DNA from 4 places in the Bradyrhizobium sp. TM233 genome. Region 4 is predicted to be linked to each of the others. Evidence: predicted binding sites of a transcription regulator. Region 4 holds the regulator's gene; each other region holds the start of a gene.

Region 1 (4,780 bases), on a different contig from region 4:
GACCTATCGCTGGAACATGTCTTCGACCTATGTGCAGAACCCGCCCTATTTCGACGGCATGAAGAAGGAGCCGGAGCCGGTCACCGACATCGTCGAGGCGCGCATCCTCGCCATGTTCGGCGACAAGATCACCACCGACCACATCTCGCCGGCCGGTTCGATCAAGCTGACCTCGCCCGCCGGAAAATATCTCAGCGAGCACCAGGTGCGTCCCGCCGACTTCAACCAGTACGGCACGCGCCGCGGCAACCATGAAGTGATGATGCGCGGCACCTTCGCCAACATCCGCATCAAGAATTTCATGCTGAAGGGCGCGGACGGAAATATCCCTGAAGGCGGTTTGACAAAGCACTGGCCCGACGGCGAGCAGATGTCGATCTACGACGCCGCGATGAAATACCAGCAGGAGCAGGTGCCGCTGGTGGTGTTCGCCGGCGCCGAATACGGCAACGGCTCCTCGCGCGACTGGGCCGCCAAGGGCACCCGTCTGCTCGGCGTGCGCGCCGTGATCTGCCAGAGCTTCGAGCGCATCCATCGCTCCAACCTGGTCGGCATGGGCGTGCTGCCGCTGACCTTCGAGGAAGGCACCTCCTGGTCGTCGCTCGGCCTCAAGGGCGACGAGAAGGTCACGCTGCGTGGCCTCGTCGGCGACCTCAAGCCGCGCCAGAAGCTGACCGCGGAGATCGTCTCCGGCGACGGTTCGCTGCAGCGCGTCTCGCTGCTCTGCCGCATCGATACGCTGGACGAGCTCGATTACTACCGGAACGGCGGTATCCTGCACTACGTGCTGCGCAAGCTCGCGGCCTAAGCGCGAATTTGTGAACGGTGGCTCACCGCGACGTGAGTAGAAGGTTAAACGAAGGCGGCCTATCACAAGGCCGCCTTCGTGCGTTTGCGGCATGCTCCAGATGGGCCCGCCCGGCGGAAAACCTCCTTTCGGACGGTCGGCCTGGACGGTCGAGTGTGTCGCGCCCCGTAAGACTACGGTGACCATCCGGCGATAAGATCTCCCTTTCCACGAGCAATGGTGTGCGGCGTTCGACATGACAACAATGACGGCTTCTCATCTGGTTTCACGTTGGTCCGGTGCCCTCTGGTCGGGAGCTCTCGGCATCTGTGCGATCGTCGCCGTCATCCGTCCTGCCGAGGCTGATCCCCGCGCCGTTGTCGAATTGTTTACCTCGCAGGGCTGCTCCTCCTGCCCGCCCGCCGACCAGATCATCGGCGATCTCTCCAAAGACCCGTCGATCATCGCGCTGAGCATGCCGATCGACTATTGGGACTATCTTGGTTGGAAGGACACGCTGGCGGATTCGCGCTTCTCTGCACGGCAGCGTGCCTATTCACGCATGCGCGGCGACCGCGAGGTCTACACGCCGCAGGTCGTGGTCAACGGCTCCACCCATGTCATCGGCAGCGATCGTGCCGGCATCGAGAGCGCGATCGGCAAGACCGACAAGGGCACGGGCGTGATGAGCGTGCCGGTGACGATGTCGCTCGCGGGCAAGCAGATCAACGTGTCGGTGGCGGCGAGCAACGAGCCGGGCATCTCGCATGGCGAGGTCTGGATCTGTTCGATCGCCAAGTCGGTCCCGATCGCGATCACCCGCGGTGAGAACCGTGGACAGCAGGTCACCTATCACAACGTGGTGCGCAACCTGCTCAAGGTCGGCGACTGGACCGGGCGTTCGGAAAGCTGGACGGTGCCGATCGAGAACCTCACGCGCGACGGCGTCGACGGCGCGGTGGTCTATGTCCAGGACGGCAGCCGCGACAAGCCCGGCTCGATGCTGGGCGCGGCGTACACGTCGCTGCACTGATTCGGATTTCTCGCTAGAGTCGTACTGCTCTCAACCCTCATGGTGAGGAGCGCGTCCTTGCGCGCGTCTCGAACCACGAAAGGCCCCCGCTTATGCGGCTCGGCCTCGATCCTTCGAGACGCCGCTTCGCGGCTCCTCAGGAGGAGGAGAGATAGTGTTCGCACGGATGTTAGGGGTGAAGGTCGGTCGCGCTGGAAACATCCCGACACAAACAAAAAAGGACCAACTTGCGTTGGCCCTCCTTGTTGCGCGTACAGACCCGATCCTGTTCGACCCCGGGGGGCTGGGGGCTGAGGAATCCGGAACCGAAAGGACCGGGTCAACGCACGTGAGTCTTGTCGCAATGCAGGGCGGCAGTCGCTAGGCGGAAAAGCGGCGAGAGTATGATTCCTGCTAACGATCCCGTGACGGTTTGCCGCGAGGGAGTTCCACCATAGCGTGTGTACTGAGTCGCACTCGATTCGACCGGTTGAATCAGGAGCCTCTTGCGGCGGTGGCCGGTTGGCGCAATCATGCAGCTGTCATGATCCAGGTTCCCGGGACGGTCTTCGCGGATCGGGTCATGCCGTGCGATGAGGAAGCGCTCCATGAGTCTGTCGGAGGATGCCGATCCGAGCGAGCAGCGCGCGGCGGCGCGCCCCGCCGCTGCGACGACGCAATTGAGCCGGGTGACGTTCAACCGGCTCGAGCTGCACCGTATTCTCAATCTCTACGGCCGCATGGTCGCGGACGGCGAGTGGCGCGATTATGCCATCGACTTCCTCAAGGACCGCGCCGTGTTCTCGGTCTATCGCCGTGCCTCGGAGGTGCCGATCTATCGCATCGAGAAGGATCCGCGGCTGGCGCGCAAGCAGGGCATGTACAGCGTGATCTCGGCGACGGGGCTGATCCTGCGCCGCGGCCATGAGCTCGAGCGCGTGCTGCTGGTGATCGATCGGAAGCTGGCGGTGGTGTAGCGGCACAGACGGTGCCGTAGGGTGGGCAAAAGCGCACCGCGCCGTGCCCACGTACTTTCTCTATCGTGACGAATGGTGGGCACGCTTGCGCTTTGCCCACCCTACGAGACCGGATTATTTCCCCGGCACCGTGCTGGCGCCCTCGCCGAGGTCGCGCTGCATCATCACCGTGTCCAGCCAGCGGCCGAATTTCAGCCCGACATTGGGATGCGTGCCGATCATCTTGAAGCCGCCCTTGGTGTGGACGCCGATCGAGCCGGCATTGGCGGAATCGCCGATCACCGCGATCATCTGGCGGAAGCCGCGCGCCTCGCATTCGGCGACCAGCCGTTCCAGCAGCAAGGAGCCGACGCCGCGGCGGTGGAAGGAGGGATCGAGATAGATCGAGTTCTCGACCGTGAAGCGGTAGGCCGGGCGCGGGCGGTAGGCGCCGGCATAGGCATAGCCGGCCACGCGGCCGTCGAGGATGGCGACGAAATAGGGATAGCCGCCGTCGACCAGCGCGCGATAGCGGCGCGTCATCTCCGTGAGGTCGGGCGGCTCCAGCTCGAACGTCGCGGTGCCTTCGCGGACGGCCTGCTGATAGATGGCGGTGATGGCGGGAAGGTCGGCCTCGGTCGTGGGCCTGATTTCAGGTGCGGACATGGGAGAAGATTAGAGCCTTCCCGCGGCCGCTGGAAGGGGCAACGGTGTTGCCACACCCGTCATTGCGCGGGCAGCGAAGCAATCCAGTAATGCGTCTGCGGAGGGACTCTGGATTGCTTCGTCGCAATGACGAGGAGAGGCCACGGCTCAAACAAAAACCCCGGCCTTTCGGCCGGGGTTTGTGTCCGTTCGTCCTGGTCTATCGCTTAGTCGCGCTGGCCGAGGAGCTGCAGCAGCAGCGTGAACAGGTTGATGAAGTTCAGGTACAGCGACAGCGCACCGGTGATGGCCGCACGCTCTGCGATGTCGCCGCCGGCCGAGGCGTAGCCGTAGATGTAGTCGTTCTTCAGCCGCTGGGTATCCCAGGCGGTGAGGCCCGCGAACACCAGCACGCCGACCACCGACACGATGAACTGCAGCATCGAGCTCGCCAGGAACAGGTTCACCAGGCTCGCGATGATGATGCCGATCAGGCCCATGAACAGGAACGAGCCCATGCCGGTCATGTCACGCTTGGTGGTGTAGCCGTAGAGGCTCAGCGCACCGAAGGTGGCCGCGGTGATGAAGAACACCCGCACGATCGAGGTGTGCGTGAACACCAGGAAGATCGACGACAGCGAGATACCCATCAGCGCCGAGAACACCCAGAACAGGATCTGGGCGGTCGAGGGAGCGAGACGGTTGATCCCCGCCGAGATCACGAACACCATGGCGAGCGGCGCCAGCATGAACAGCCATTTCAGCGGGCTGACGAACATCGCGTAGCCGAACGGCGTCAGGAACAGCTTGCCGACGCGGACGGCGTCCGCGGTCGGCACGTCCGTCACGGCAGCCATGTAGACGCCGAGCGCGGCAAGGCCGGTGATGGCCAGGCCAATGCTCATGTAGTTGTAGATGCGCAGCATATAGGCGCGCAGGCCGGCATCGACCGTCGCGGCGTCAACACGCCCGGCGGCCCTGCCGAAAGGAGAAGCGTAGTTACGGTCTAGGTCCGACATGGTCGAATTCCCGTTGGTTGGTCCGGTCCGGCATGAGGGTCGCCATGCCGCCGGTTCGTCAAATTCTATCTCGGATACCAATGCCTGCCGACTAAATTTTGGCTAACATTCGGGGCTCCGAACCCATTCGATATGTGGGAAACTAACACATTCGCTGCAACCTTCCACGCGCGGCTGAATGTCGCCCTTGGCGGCAATCCTGACGCGAACCTGACGAGCAGTCGTGGTTAATCGCGGGAATCGTGCGATTCCGCTCTCCTGCGGCGACCCGCTACCATTTGTCACAAATTCCGCAACACCGTGGCGGGTTTTTTGTTCAACGCCAGCAGCGTGCCGGCAAGCCCGAGCCCGACCGTGACGA
Region 2 (4,780 bases), on a different contig from region 4:
GCGGACATGTTGGAGCCGCGGCCGGAGATCAGGATGGCGACACGGCGCTTCATCACAGCGCCAGTCATTACAGTGCCATGTCGAGATGGCCGTTGTAGACGACGCGGTGCTCGCCCTCGGCCGGGATCACGGTGCCGAGCTGCGCCACGGTCTCGCCGGCGTCGGTGAAGACCTGCACGACCTGATCGACCTTGTCAGGCTCGACGATCGCGATCATGCCGATGCCGCAATTGAACGTGCGCAGCATCTCCAGCTCGGCGATGCCGGCTTGCGCCGCCAACCATTTGAACACCGGCAGCACCGGCAGGCGGGCAAGGTCAATGCCGACGCCGAGGTTGTTCGGCAGCACGCGGGGAATGTTGTCGGTGAAGCCGCCGCCGGTGATGTGGGCGAGCCCCTTCACCGCGCCGGTCTCGCGGATCGCGCGCAGGCAGGATTTGACGTAGAGCTTCGTCGGCGTCAGCAGCGCGCCGCCAAGGGTCATCACGGGAGAAAAAGGCGCCGGCGCCTCGAAGCCGAGGCCTGATTGTTCCACGATCTTGCGCACCAGCGAGAAGCCGTTGGAGTGCACCCCCGACGAGGCGAGGCCGATCACGGCATCGCCGGCCGCGATGTCCTTGCGCGGCAGCAGCGTGCCCCGCTCCGCAGCACCGACGGCAAAGCCGCCGAGGTCGTAATCGCCATCCCTGTACAGGCCGGGCATCTCGGCTGTCTCGCCGCCGATCAGGGCGCAGCCGGATTCGCGGCAGCCTTCGGCGACGCCCGCGACGATCGAGGCCGTCGCCTCCGGGTCGAGCTTGCCGCAGGCGAAATAGTCCAGGAAGAACAGCGGCTCGGCGCCCTGCACCACGAGGTCGTTGACACTCATGGCGACGAGGTCGATGCCGATCCCGCCGTGCAGCCTGGTCTCGATCGCGATCTTGACCTTGGTGCCGACGCCGTCGGTCGCGGCCACGAGGACAGGGTCCTTGAAACCGGCCGCCTTGAGGTCGAACAGGCCGCCGAAGCCGCCGATCTCGGCGTCGGCGCCGGGCCGTGCGGTGGCGCGCACCATCGGCTTGATCAGGTCGACCAGGCGGTTGCCCGCATCGATATCGACGCCTGAATCGGCGTAAGTGAGGCCGTTTTTGCGGTCGGTCATGCCCGATTTCCAATGGGTTTGCGGCTGGTTACGTCGAATTCCGGGGACGCGCAATGGCTCGCATGGCGCCCCGCCTTATACTATGTAGAGATATCAACCGGTTCAGCCTCCCGAGAGGCCGGATTCGAGGTCAGACCGGGTGCCGGGAAGCGCTTTCGTGAGTATTCCGAACATCATTACCCTGGGCCGCATCATGCTGGTCCCGATCATCGTCTGGGCCATCGTGTCGAGCCAAATGGAGGTGGCGTTCGCCGTCTTCCTGATCGCCGGTATCAGCGATGCCGTCGACGGCTTCCTGGCCAAGCGCTTCAACATGACGAGCGAGCTCGGCGCCCTGCTCGACCCGCTCGCGGACAAGGCGCTGCTGGTCTCGATCTACATGGCGCTCGGCATCTGGGGCGCAATTCCGCGCTGGATCGTGATCCTGGTGGTCTCGCGCGACATCATGATCGTCGCCGCGGTGATCGTGTCCTGGCTGTTCGACCGGCCCGTCGAGATGAAGCCGTCGAAGGTGTCCAAGCTCAACACCGTGGCACAAGTGGCGTTCGCGGCACTGGTGCTGGCGGCGCTTGCCTTCGGCTTCAAGCCGGCCCCTTATGATATCATCCTGATGGGCCTCGTCACGGTCTTCACGCTCTCCTCGGTGTCGCTCTATCTGGTGGAGTGGCTGCGGCACATGAGCACGATCGAGGCCAAGTAGCACGATCGAGGCCAAATGAGAGGCGATGCGGCCCCGCAAAAGGCCAACTCCCGCTCGATATGTCCGATCTCTTCAAATGACGCCGGCCCGCCGGCATGGAGCAAAGCAAGCGTGCCAGGCCGCGTTCACCCCCGACAATTGGCGTTTTCGCTTCCGCATGCGGAGAGCCTCAGCCGGGACAATTTCCTCGAAGGCCCTGCCAACGCGGCCGGGCTCGGCCTGATCGACAGCTGGCCGGAATGGCCGAACCGGATCATGTGGCTGGCCGGCCCGGAAGGAAGCGGCAAGAGCCATCTCGCCGCGATCTGGGCCGAGGAAGCCGGCGCCCGCTCCACCACCGCCAATGCGCTGACCGCCGCGGGCGTTCCGGGCGCGCTCGCCACCGGCGCGCTGGTGGTCGAGGATCTCAAGGCCAGGGAATTTGACGAACGCGCCCTCTTCCATCTGATGAACCTCGCCCGCGAGGATGGCGCCTACGTCCTGTTCACGGGACGCGAGGTGCCCGCCTCGCTGGAGATCGAGCTTCGCGACCTGCGCTCGCGTCTGCGCGCCGTTCCGGTCGTCGCGCTGCTGCCGCCCGACGACCAGCTCTTCCGCGGCCTGATCGTCAAATTCTGCGCCGACCGCCAGCTCACCGTGGACGAGAGCGTGGTCGGCTACCTCGCCACCCGCCTGGAACGGTCCTCGGCCGCCGCCCGCCAGGCCGTGGAACTGCTCGACAGCGAAGCCCTCAGGCTCGGCCGCCCGGTCACCCGGGCGCTGGCCGCCGAGCTGCTCCGCGACGCCTGATCGGCCTCCGCGGCCGCCTCCAGACCCACGCCAAGCCCGCTTGACGCGGCGAAGCGGCGGAACATCAATGTCATCGAAACGTCATCGCTCTAACACATGCTCCGGCCGGTTTTGCGCATAAGTCGCAAATTGGGGCGAACTGGATGGACCGACTTCTGATGGACTCTGCGCAAGCCGTTGAAACTAAAGAAAAAGCCCCAGAGACCGAGAGTCTGCCGGCGATCGCATCGAGTCCCGAGCGATTCATCAACCGCGAGCTCTCCTGGCTGCATTTCAACCGCCGCGTTCTGGAGGAATCGGTCAATCCCAGCCACCCCATGCTGGAGCGGGTGCGATTCCTGTCGATTTCGGCGAATAACCTTGACGAGTTCTTCATGGTCCGCGTCGCCGGCATCAAGGCCCAGGTGCGCGAGGGCATTGCCGAACGCAGCCCCGACGGCCTGACGCCATCCGAGCAGCTCGCGCTGATCAACCGCACCGTCTCCGAGCTCGCCTCCGACCAGCAGGCGATCTGGCGCGACCTGCGCGGCACGCTGGCCGATGTCGGCATCGTGCTCGTCGAGGGCAAGGAGGTCACCAAGGCGGAACGGACCTGGATCGAGGACTACTTCCTCAGCAACGTCTTCCCGCTGCTGACCCCGCTGGCGATCGACCCGGCTCACCCCTTCCCGTTCATCCCGAGCCTCGGCTTCACCATCGCGCTCCAGCTCACACGTGCCGCCGACGGCAAGCAGATGAACGCGCTGATCCGCATGCCCGGCAAGATCGACCGCTTCATCCGCCTGCCGACCGAGGGCAAGGCCGTCCGGCTGATCTCGCTGGAGCAGGCGACCGCCTTGTTCATCAACCGCCTGTTCCCCGGCTACAATCTGCACGGCCAGGGCGCTTTCCGCATCATCCGCGACTCCGAGCTCGAAATCGAGGAAGAGGCGGAAGACCTCGTCCGCCTGTTCGAGACCGCGCTCAAGCGCCGCCGCCGCGGGTCGGTGATCCGGCTCGAGATCGACGCCAAGATGCCGGAGGAGCTGCGCAGCTTCGTTCAACACGCGCTCTCGGCCGCCGACGACGAGGTGTTCCTGGTCGACGGCGTGCTCGCCATGAACGAGCTGTCTCAGCTCACCCGCCTCGACCGGCCCGATCTCGAATTCACCCCCTACGTACCGCGCCACCCTGAGCGCGTGCGCGAGCATGGCGGCGACATCTTTGCCGCGATCCGACAGAAGGACCTCGTGGTCCATCATCCCTACGAATCCTTCGACGTGGTGGTGCAGTTCCTGCAGCAGGCCACGCGCGACCCCGATGTCGTCGCGATCAAGCAGACGCTCTACCGCACCTCCAACAACTCGCCGATCGTGCGCGCGCTGGCGGAAGCCGCCGAGGCCGGCAAATCAGTCACGGCGTTGATCGAGCTGAAGGCGCGCTTCGACGAGGAAGCCAACATCCGCTGGGCCCGCGATCTCGAACGCGCCGGCGTGCAGGTCGTCTACGGCTTCCTCGAACTGAAGACGCACGCAAAACTCTCGATGGTGGTGCGCCGCGAGGGCGGCAGCCTCACGACTTACGTGCATACCGGCACCGGCAACTATCACCCGGTCACAGCACGCATCTATACCGACCTCTCCTACTTCACCTCGGATCCGACCATCGGCCGCGACGCCGCGCGCGTGTTCAATTTCATCACCGGCTATGCCGCGCCGAGCGACCTGGAGAAGATGGCGGTGTCGCCGTTGACCTTGCGCAAGCGCATCATCGAGCACATCCAGGGCGAGACGGCGCATGCGCGCCACGGTCGCCACGGCGCGGTCTGGATGAAGATGAATGCGCTGGTCGACCCCGACATCATCGACGCGCTCTACGAGGCTTCCCAGGCCGGTGTGCAGGTCGAGCTCGTGGTGCGCGGTATCTGCTGCCTGCGCCCCGGCATTCCCGGCCTGTCCGAGAACATCCGCGTCAAGTCGATCATCGGACGCTTCCTGGAACACGGCCGAATCTACTGCTTCGGCATGGGCCAGGGCCTGCCGAGCGCCAAAGCGGCTGTGTATATCTCCTCCGCCGACATGATGCCGCGCAACCTCGACCGCCGCGTCGAGGTGCTGTGTCCGCTGCAAAATCCAACGGTGCATCAGCAGGTTCTCGAACAGATCATGGTC
Region 3 (4,780 bases), on a different contig from region 4:
CCAAGGGTCCCTGGGACTATTACAAGCTGGTCGGCACGACCCCGGCTGACCAGGCCTTCCGGCCGCTGTCGGAAAGCGCTTGTCCGCTGGTGAAGAAGTGAGACCTGCCGCGCCCCTCGGCGCAGCAGAGTGAAATGGCACGAGACCGGGTACGAGATTGATCGATGCAGGCTCTTTACGCTCAGCTACTGGTGGGACTGATCAACGGCTCGTTCTACGCGCTGCTCAGTCTCGGGCTTGCCGTGATCTTCGGCATGCTCAACATCATCAATTTCGCCCATGGCGCGCTCTACATGATGGGCGCCTTCGTCGCCTATTTCCTGTTGAGCCTCGGCGGCATCAACTACTGGTGGGCGCTGCTGATCGCACCCGTGATCGTCGGCATCTTCGGCATGATCCTGGAAAGGACCATGCTGCAATGGTTGACCGGGCTCGACCATCTCTACGGTCTGCTCCTCACCTTCGGCATCGCGCTGATCGTGCAGGGCTTGTTCCAGAACTATTTCGGCTCCTCCGGGCTGCCTTACGCCATTCCGGACCAGCTCAGGGGCGGCATGAATCTGGGCTTCATGTTCTTGCCGATCTATCGCGGCTGGGTGGTCGTGTTCTCGCTGGTCGTGTGCCTGGCGACCTGGTTCCTGATCGAGAAGACCCAGCTCGGCGCTTACCTGCGCGCCGCCACCGAAAATCCGACGCTGGTGCGCGCCTTCGGCATCAACGTGCCGCGCATGATCACGCTGACCTATGGTCTCGGCGTCGGTCTTGCCGCGCTCGCGGGCGTGCTCTCGGCGCCGATCAACCAGGTGCGGCCGCTGATGGGCGCCGACCTCATCATCGTCGTGTTCGCGGTGGTCGTGATCGGCGGCATGGGATCGATCATGGGCTCCATCATCACCGGCTTCGCGCTGGGCGTGATCGAGGGGCTGACCAAGTATTTCTACCCCGAGGCCTCCAACACCGTCGTGTTCGTGCTGATGGTGCTGGTGCTCCTGGTGAAGCCAACGGGATTGACGGGAAGGGCGGCCTGATATGACAACCCTGACGGACGACACGCTGCCGGTGACCCCTCGCGCGATGCGCGACGAGATGATCGCTTTCGTAGTGATGGCGCTGCTGCTGGCATCGGTGCCATTTACCGGCGTCTACCCGTTCTTCGTGATGCAGGCACTGTGCTTTGCGCTGCTCGCCTGCGCTTTCAATCTGCTGATCGGCTATGGCGGCCTGTTGTCGTTCGGCCACGCCATGTTCCTGGGGACCGCCGGCTATTGCTGCGCGCATGCGCTGAAGGTGTGGGCGCTGCCGCCCGAGCTCGGCATCCTCGTCGGCATCGCCGCGGCTTTCGTGCTCTCGCTCATCACCGGCTATATCTCGATCCGCCGCCAGGGCATCTATTTTTCGATGATCACGCTGGCGCTGTCACAGCTGCTGTACTTCATCTACCTCCAGGCCCCGTTCACCCACGGCGAGGACGGCATCCAGGGCATCCCGCAGGGACACATGTTCGGCGTGTTCGATCTGTCCAAGCCGACGGTGCTCTATTACGTCGTGCTGGTCGGGTTCCTCGCCGGCTTCCTGCTGATCTTCCGTGTCATCAACTCGCCATTCGGCGAGGTGCTGAAGGCGATCCGGGAGAATGAGCCGCGGGCGATTTCGCTAGGCTACCGGACCGACCAGTACAAGTTCCTGGCCTTCGTGCTGTCGGGAACTCTGGCCGGTTTTGCCGGTGCGCTGAAGGTGTTCGTGGCGCAGAACGCCTCGCTCACCGACGTCCATTGGTCGATGTCGGGCGAGGTCGTGCTGATGACGCTGGTTGGCGGCCTCGGAACCATCTTCGGCCCCGTGGTCGGTGCCTTCGCGATCATCGCCATGCAGCAATATCTCGCCGGCTTCGGCCAGTGGGTGACGGTGATCCAGGGCTCGATCTTCGTAATCTGCGTGCTTACCTTCCGCCGCGGCGTCATCGGCGAAATCGCGCATTACTTCCGGCGATCGCTCTAACCAACTGATTCAAAAACGATTTCCCGGCCGCTTGAAAGCGGTGGATGATCCGGCTCCGCGCGCGCGAGATGACACGCGCGCGGATCGAAAATGGTCTATGACAGTTTCATGACGGCCCTGACAGGGCCGGGCCATTTCCAACCGGTAACCTACCCCCATGATGCGATGGTTTCGTGCTTTCCTGCCCAAGGAAGAACGGTTCTTTGACCTGTTCGACCGGCATGCCCAGACGGTGATCCAGGGCTCCATCGCGCTCCAGGGCATGCTGAACGGGGGCGAGGAGACGCCGGTCTATTGCCAGCGCGTCAACCAGTTCGAGAATGATGCCGACAACATCACCCGCGAGGTGCTGACGGCGGTGCGCCGCACCTTCATCACCCCGTTCGACCGCGGCGACATCAAGAACCTGATCACGTCGATGGACGACGCCATCGACCAGATGCAGCAGACGGCCAAGGCGGTGATGCTGTTCGAGGTCCGCACCTTCGAGCCGCCGATGCGCGAGATCGGCGGGCTTCTGATCGAATGCGCCAATCTGGTCGGCCGCGCGCTACCGCTGATGCAGTCGATCGGCCCGAACGTCGCCATGCTGACCGCTATCACGGAAGAGCTGGGGAAGCTGGAAGGCCGGGTCGACGATCTCCACGACATCGGGCTGAAGGAACTGTTCCTCAAGCATCGCGATGGCAGCGCGATGGACTTCATCGTCGGCGTCGAGATCTACGACCACCTCGAGAAGGTGGCGGATCGCTTCGACGACGTTGCGAACGAGATCAACAGCATCGTCATCGAGCAAGTTTAGGGCAGGCCGCTGTGGATGCCGCGTTGGGTCTTCCCGTCCTGGTCGGCTTGATCGCCGTCGCGCTGCTGTTCGATTTCCTGAACGGCCTGCACGACGCCGCCAATTCGATCGCGACCATCGTCTCGACCCGCGTGCTGCGGCCGCAATTCGCGGTGATCTGGGCCGCGTTCTTCAATTTCGTCGCCTTCATGGTGTTCGGCCTGCACGTCGCCCAGACCATCGGCACCGGCATCATCGATCCCTCGATCGTCGACGCCCAGGTGATCTTCGCGGCCCTGGTCGGCGCCATCGTCTGGAACCTCGTGACCTGGGCGCTCGGCATCCCGTCCTCGTCCTCGCATGCGCTGATCGGCGGGCTCGTCGGCGGCGGCATGGCCAAGGCCGGGATCTCGGCTGCGGTGTGGAGCGGATTGACCAAGACGGTGCTGGCGATCGTGCTGTCGCCGCTGATCGGCTTCCTGCTCGCGATGATGCTGGTGGCGATCGTGTCCTGGGCCTCGGTGCGCTCGACGCCTTTCGCGGTCGATCGCGCCTTCCGTATCCTGCAATTCGCCTCCGCCTCGCTCTATTCGCTCGGCCATGGCGGTAACGACGCGCAGAAGACCATGGGCATCATCGCGGTGCTGCTGTATTCGCAGGGCCATCTCGGCAGCGACTTCTCGGTGCCGTTCTGGGTGGTGCTGTCCTGCCAGGCGGCGATGGCGCTGGGCACGCTGATGGGCGGCTGGCGCATCGTCCGCACCATGGGCCTGCGCATCACCAAATTGACCCCGATGCAGGGCTTCTGCGCCGAGACCGGCGGGGCCGCGACTTTGTTCATGGCGACCTATCTCGGGGTTCCCGTCTCCACCACGCACACCATCACCGGCGCCATCGTCGGCGTCGGTGCCGCCCGCCGCGTCTCGGCGGTGCGCTGGAACGTTGCCAGCTCGATCGTCTACGCCTGGGTGATCACGATCCCGGCCTCGGCCGTCGTGGCGGCGCTGACCTGGTGGGCGGTCGAGATCTTCGTCAGGTAACGAGCTTCAGCCCGACGATCCCGGCGACGATCAGCCCGATGCTGGCAAGGCGGAGGGCCGTGGCTGGCTCGCCGAACAGGATGATGCCCAGTGTTGCGGTGCCGACCGCGCCGATGCCGGTCCAGACCGCATAGGCGGTTCCAACGGGCAGGGATTTGAGTGCGAGCCCGAGCAGGATGACGCTGCCGGCCATGGCCGCGAGCGTGACGACGGACGGAACAGGCCTGGTGAAGCCCTCGGTGTATTTCAGGCCGATCGCCCAAATGATCTCGAGAAGGCCCGCGACGAACAGGATGCTCCAGGCCATGACGACCCTCCATTCAAGGCAGGGTCGTCCCCGCGTCTGACGTGCTGATGGCCGGGGAGGCCGTCCTCCCCCCAAGGCCAGTATGGCCAAGGCCGATATGGGGCTGGCCGGAAGGCTCCGCAATCACCAAATGAGGCTTGATCAGGCCCGTTTTCCCTGCCACACGCTCCCGCCATGTCCGACATCGCCACCACCACAGCCGAATCGCCGGCCCGTTCCCCGCTTGCCGCGGAAGTGGCGCGGCGGCGCACGTTTGCGATCATCTCCCATCCCGACGCCGGCAAGACCACGCTGACCGAAAAGCTGCTGCTGTTCGGCGGCGCCATCAACCTGGCCGGCCAGGTCAAGGCCAAGGGCGAGCGGCGCAACACGCGGTCGGACTGGATGAAGATCGAGCGCGAGCGCGGCATCTCGGTCGTGACCTCGGTGATGACCTTCGAGTTCGAGGGCCTCGTGTTCAACCTCCTGGACACGCCGGGCCACGAGGACTTTTCGGAAGACACCTATCGCACGCTCACGGCGGTCGATTCCGCCGTGATGGTGATCGACGCCGCCAAGGGCATCGAGGCGCGCACCCGAAAGCTGTTCGAGGTGTGCCGTCTTCGGGATATCCCGATCATCACCTTCATCAACAAGATGGACCGCGAGAGCCGC
Region 4 (4,780 bases):
TGAACATTGGCGCGCGCATCCTCGGCGCCGAGAGGACTGCAAAATGACCGACCTGTCCGTATCCATGAGTTCCAGCGCCCATCTGGCCTCGCAGCCGCTGCCGGAAGCCCCGGCCAAGGTGACGGTGCGCAATCTCAATTTCTATTACGGCGAGCACCACGCGCTGAAGAACATCAACCTGACGCTCGGCGCCAACCGCGTCACGGCGTTCATCGGCCCGTCGGGCTGCGGCAAGTCGACCCTGCTGCGCATCTTCAACCGGATGTATGACCTCTATCCGGGCCAGCGCGCCACCGGCCAGCTCATGCTGGACCAGACCAACATCCTCGACCCCAGGCTCGACCTCAACCTGCTGCGCGCCCGGGTCGGCATGGTGTTCCAGAAGCCGACGCCGTTCCCGATGACGATCTACGAGAACATCGCCTTCGGCATCCGCCTCTACGAGAAGATCTCGAAGTCCGAGATGGATGACCGCGTCGAGAAGGCGCTGCGCGGCGGCGCGCTGTGGAACGAGGTCAAGGACAAGCTCAACGCCTCCGGCCTGTCGCTCTCCGGCGGCCAGCAGCAGCGCCTGTGCATCGCCCGCACCGTCGCGGTGCGCCCTGAAGTGATCCTGTTCGACGAGCCCTGCTCGGCGCTCGATCCGATCTCGACCGCCAAGGTCGAGGAGCTGATCCAGGAACTGTCCGAGAACTACACGATCGCGATCGTCACGCACAACATGCAGCAGGCGGCGCGCGTCTCCGACAAGACCGCCTTCATGTATCTCGGCGAACTGATCGAGTTCGACGACACCAGCAAGATCTTCACGTCGCCGACCGACCGGCGCACGCAGGATTACATCACCGGCCGGTTCGGCTGAGGAGACGCAATATGGGTACCGAACATACCGCAAAGGCTTTCGACACCGACCTCCAGGAGCTCACCCGCCTGGTCGCCGAGATGGGCGGCATCGCCGAGCGCATGATCGTCGATTCCGTCGACGCGCTGATCCGCCGCGACGTCGCGCTCGGCCAGCGCGTCGTCACCATCGACGCCGAGCTCGACGCGTTGCAGAAGCGCATCGAGGAACGCGCCGTGCTCACCATCGCTCGCCGCCAGCCGATGGCGGTGGACCTGCGCGAGATCGTCGGCGCGATGCGCGTCGCGACCGACCTCGAGCGCATCGGCGACCTCGCCAAGAACATGGGCAAGCGCGTCGCCGCGCTGGAGACCGACTTCCATCCGCTGAAGCTGTTCCGCGGCCTGGAGCACATGACCGACCTCGTGCAGCAGCAGGTCAAGTCGGTGCTGGACGCCTATGCCGCACATGATCTGCCGGCGGCGATGGCGGTGTGGAAGGGCGACGAGGAAGTCGACGCGATCTGCACCTCGCTGTTCCGCGAGCTCCTCACCTACATGATGGAGGATCCGCGCAACATCTCGTTCTGCATCCATCTGATGTTCTGCGCCAAGAACATCGAGCGGATCGGCGACCACGCCACCAACATCGCCGAGACCGTGTTCTACATGATCGAGGGCCAGGCGATGACCGACAAGCGGCCGAAGGGCGACATGACCACCTTCGCCACCACGATCCCGAATACCTGAAGTCTTAAGGAGCGACGACACCATGGGCGCACGCATTATGGTGGTTGAGGACGAGGAAGCTCTCACCGAGCTTCTCCGCTACAACCTCGAAGGCGACGGCTATGACGTCGAGACGGTGATGCGCGGCGACGACGCCGACACCCGCCTCAAGGAACACATCCCGGACCTGATCGTGCTCGACTGGATGCTGCCGGGCCTGTCGGGCATCGAGCTGTGCCGCCGGCTGCGGACCCGGCCCGACACCAAGCAGCTCCCGATCATCATGCTCACCGCGCGCGGCGAGGAGAGCGAGCGGGTGCGGGGACTTGCGACCGGCGCCGACGACTACATCGTCAAGCCGTTCTCGGTGCCGGAGCTGCTCGCCCGCGTGAAGGGCCTGCTGCGCCGCGCCAGTCCTGAGCGGCTCGCGACAGTGCTGGCCTATGGCGACATCGAGCTCGATCGCGACAAGCGCCGCGTGGCGCGCTCGGGCCGGCCGATCGATCTCGGTCCGACCGAATATCGCCTGCTGGAGTTCTTCCTGGAGCATCCCGGCCGCGTGTTCTCGCGCGAGCAGCTGCTCGACAGCGTCTGGGGCCGCGACATCTACATCGACGAGCGCACCGTCGACGTCCATATCGGCCGCCTGCGCAAGCTGCTCAATCTCGGCCGCGAGCAGGACCCGATCCGCACCGTCCGCGGTGCCGGCTACGCGCTGGACGACCGCTTCGCGAAGGCGGAGCAGGCGTAGGGTTTGCAAGCGCTGGAGTTGGTGGGCTGTCGCCTCACACTCAGCGTCGTCCCGGACAAGCGTCAGCGCAGATCCGGGACCCATAACCACAGGCAGTGATTTGGCGAAGACTCGGAGTGACCATCTCGCGCGACAACTGCGCCCTGTGGTTATGGATCCCCGCGTTCGCGGGGATGACACCGAGTTGGTTGAGGCGCCGTCGTGTGACGGCTGCCGTCTTTGCGATCAGCTAAATCCGCTCACCGCGGGCCCGGCTTTGCCGGGGCACGCCGGCGATCCGCCGCCGGCTGATAGGCCACGCGCGAGTGCTGGGCGCAGTAGGGCAGGCCGGACAGCGCCCGGCCGCCGCAGAAGAAGAAATCCGGGCTGGAGGGATCGCCGACCGGCCAATGGCAGGTCGCCTCGTTCAGCTCGAGCAGCGACAGCCGCTGGCTCATCGGCACCACGTTGTCGTAGGTGACGGGTTCAGCCTCCACCTCGACCTCGAAGGCCTGCGCCAGCGCGGTGTTGCCGCGCGCAATGGGGCGGGTCACCCGCATCATGTGCTGCGCGGGACGCGCCTTGCGCGGCCGGGGCGCTGCCGATGAAGGGCTCTTGGCACGGCCGGACAGACCGAGCCTGTGCACTTTGCCGATCACGGCATTGCGGGTCACATTGCCGAGCTCAGCTGCGATCTGGCTGGCCGAAAGTCCGGCCTCCCAGAGCTTTTTCAGCTGCTCGACGCGATCGTCGGACCAGGTCAAAACCGTCATTGCACCCTTTCCCTCGCTACGCGCCAGCCATCCTGGGGCCTCGCAGCGATTGCCTAAGCCTTCAAAAACCCGTGCCGTCAGAATCCCTTAAGGCTCGCCGGGCGCGTGACTGACGCCCGAACGTTTACGCCGGTACATGAGGACTCTTGGGATCAGAACCGCTGCACGAGATGTCGTATCTGACAATCCAAACGCTACAATATGGCGTGACTCCCGCGCAAGAGTCCGCCGACTCGCTTCCACATGTTCCGTGGTGAAAACCCGCAAAATCGGCACCGCAAGACTACGGATTCAGCGTTTCGCGAGGCTTTCCGGGCGGCATTGACACCCGTCTTGCCAGGCATAAGATAGTCGCGCGTGCCGCCCTTAAAAGGCGGCACGTTTCGTTTTCCGGGCCGGTCGATGGTGCGTTGCGCAATGCACGCGTCACACCGTCCGCAACATTCAAGTGACATCATGACTAACAGCGCAGCGCCGCATTTGCTCCCCGTTTTCGCCAGAGCCGACCTCGGCTTCGAGCGCGGCGAAGGCTGCTGGCTGATCGCGACCAATGGCGATCGCTATCTCGATTTCACCTCGGGCGTGGCTGTGAATGCGCTCGGCCATTGCCACCCGCATCTGATCAAGGCGTTGCAGGAGCAGGCGACGAAGCTCTGGCACATGTCGAACCTGTTCCAGAGCCCGGATGGCGAGAAGCTCGCCAACCGGCTTTGCAACGAGAGCTTTGCCGACTTCGTGTTCTTCTGCAATTCGGGGGCCGAAGCGCTGGAGGGTGTGATCAAGCTGGTCCGCCATCATCACTTCTCCAAGGGGCATCCGGAACGTTATCGCATCATCACCTTCGAAGGCGCCTTTCACGGCCGTACGCTGGCAACGCTCGCCGCGACCGGATCTGCAAAATATCTCGAAGGCTTTGGCCCGCCCATGGATGGCTTCGACCAGCTGCCGCACGGCGACATCGAGGCCGTCAAGAAGGCGATCGGTCCGGAGACCGCCGGCATCCTGATCGAGCCGATCCAGGGCGAGGGCGGCGTGCGTTCGGCAACGCCGACCTTCCTCAAGGCGTTGCGCCAGCTTTGCGATGAGAAGGGCCTGCTGCTCGCCTTCGACGAGGTGCAGACCGGCATGGGCCGCAGTGGTGATCTGTTCGCCTATCGGCGCACCGGCGTCACGCCGGACGTGATGTCGCTGGCGAAGGCGCTCGGCGGCGGCTTCCCGATCGGCGCGGTGCTGGCGACCGCGGATGCGGCGGCCGGCATGGGGCCCGGCTCGCACGGCTCGACCTTCGGCGGCAATCCGCTGGCGGTCGCCGCGGCCAATGCCGTGCTCGACGTCATGCTCAAGCCCGGCTTCTTCGACCACGTGCAGAGAATGTCGCTGCTGCTGAAGCAGAAGCTCGCCTCCGTGATCGACCGCCATCCCGATGTCGTCAGCGAAGTGCGCGGCGAAGGCCTTCTGATCGGCATCAAGGCCGTGGTGCCCTCCGGCGATCTGGTCGCGGCGCTGCGTCACGAAAAGCTGCTCACCGTCGGGGCCGGCGACAATGTCGTGCGTTTCCTGCCGCCGCTGATCGTGACCGAAGCCGAGATCGAGGACAGCGTCGGGCGGCTCGAGCGCGCCTGCGCCGCAATCTCGTCCAGCCAGACCAAGCGGGCGGCAAGCTGATGAGCAAGTCCCCCAATAAAACTCCAAAGCACTTCCTCGATAT

The links. Region 4 encodes PhoB, which activates phosphate uptake and scavenging genes when phosphate is short. Its sites were predicted from a motif close to TGTCATNNANCTGTCAT; they were not measured.
Region 1: AABA86_RS31070 (DUF2794 domain-containing protein) is a predicted target of PhoB. The motif match lies at 2,329-2,345, and genes of this name have one in related genera.
Region 2: AABA86_RS12010 (RNA degradosome polyphosphate kinase) is a predicted target of PhoB. The motif match lies at 2,699-2,715, and genes of this name have one in related genera.
Region 3: AABA86_RS12425 (DUF47 domain-containing protein) is a predicted target of PhoB. The motif match lies at 2,096-2,112, and genes of this name have one in related genera.

Annotation. Positions count from the first base shown of each region.
Region 1 covers NZ_BTIG01000027.1:53,174-57,953, forward strand. The annotation lists gene acnA (aconitate hydratase AcnA) at 1-808, shown strand, start outside; gene AABA86_RS31065 (DUF1223 domain-containing protein) at 1,044-1,820, shown strand; gene AABA86_RS31070 (DUF2794 domain-containing protein) at 2,408-2,776, shown strand; gene AABA86_RS31075 (GNAT family N-acetyltransferase) at 2,891-3,421, opposite strand; gene AABA86_RS31080 (Bax inhibitor-1/YccA family protein) at 3,628-4,419, opposite strand; gene AABA86_RS31085 (ABC transporter permease) at 4,701-4,780, opposite strand, start outside.
Region 2 covers NZ_BTIG01000004.1:171,574-176,353, forward strand. The annotation lists gene purN (phosphoribosylglycinamide formyltransferase) at 1-53, opposite strand, end outside; gene purM (phosphoribosylformylglycinamidine cyclo-ligase) at 68-1,141, opposite strand; gene AABA86_RS12000 (CDP-alcohol phosphatidyltransferase family protein) at 1,299-1,841, shown strand; gene AABA86_RS12005 (DnaA ATPase domain-containing protein) at 1,953-2,630, shown strand; gene AABA86_RS12010 (RNA degradosome polyphosphate kinase) at 2,789-4,780, shown strand, end outside.
Region 3 covers NZ_BTIG01000004.1:259,018-263,797, reverse strand. The annotation lists gene AABA86_RS12440 (ABC transporter substrate-binding protein) at 1-101, shown strand, start outside; gene AABA86_RS12435 (branched-chain amino acid ABC transporter permease) at 165-1,028, shown strand; gene AABA86_RS12430 (branched-chain amino acid ABC transporter permease) at 1,030-1,998, shown strand; gene AABA86_RS12425 (DUF47 domain-containing protein) at 2,156-2,800, shown strand; gene AABA86_RS12420 (inorganic phosphate transporter) at 2,812-3,819, shown strand; gene sugE (quaternary ammonium compound efflux SMR transporter SugE) at 3,812-4,126, opposite strand; gene AABA86_RS12410 (peptide chain release factor 3) at 4,301-4,780, shown strand, end outside.
Region 4 covers NZ_BTIG01000001.1:1,015,453-1,020,232, reverse strand. The annotation lists gene pstA (phosphate ABC transporter permease PstA) at 1-47, shown strand, start outside; gene pstB (phosphate ABC transporter ATP-binding protein PstB) at 44-862, shown strand; gene phoU (phosphate signaling complex protein PhoU) at 874-1,590, shown strand; gene phoB (phosphate regulon transcriptional regulator PhoB) at 1,613-2,320, shown strand; gene AABA86_RS04860 (GcrA family cell cycle regulator) at 2,560-3,072, opposite strand; gene AABA86_RS04855 (aspartate aminotransferase family protein) at 3,529-4,737, shown strand; gene argF (ornithine carbamoyltransferase) at 4,737-4,780, shown strand, end outside.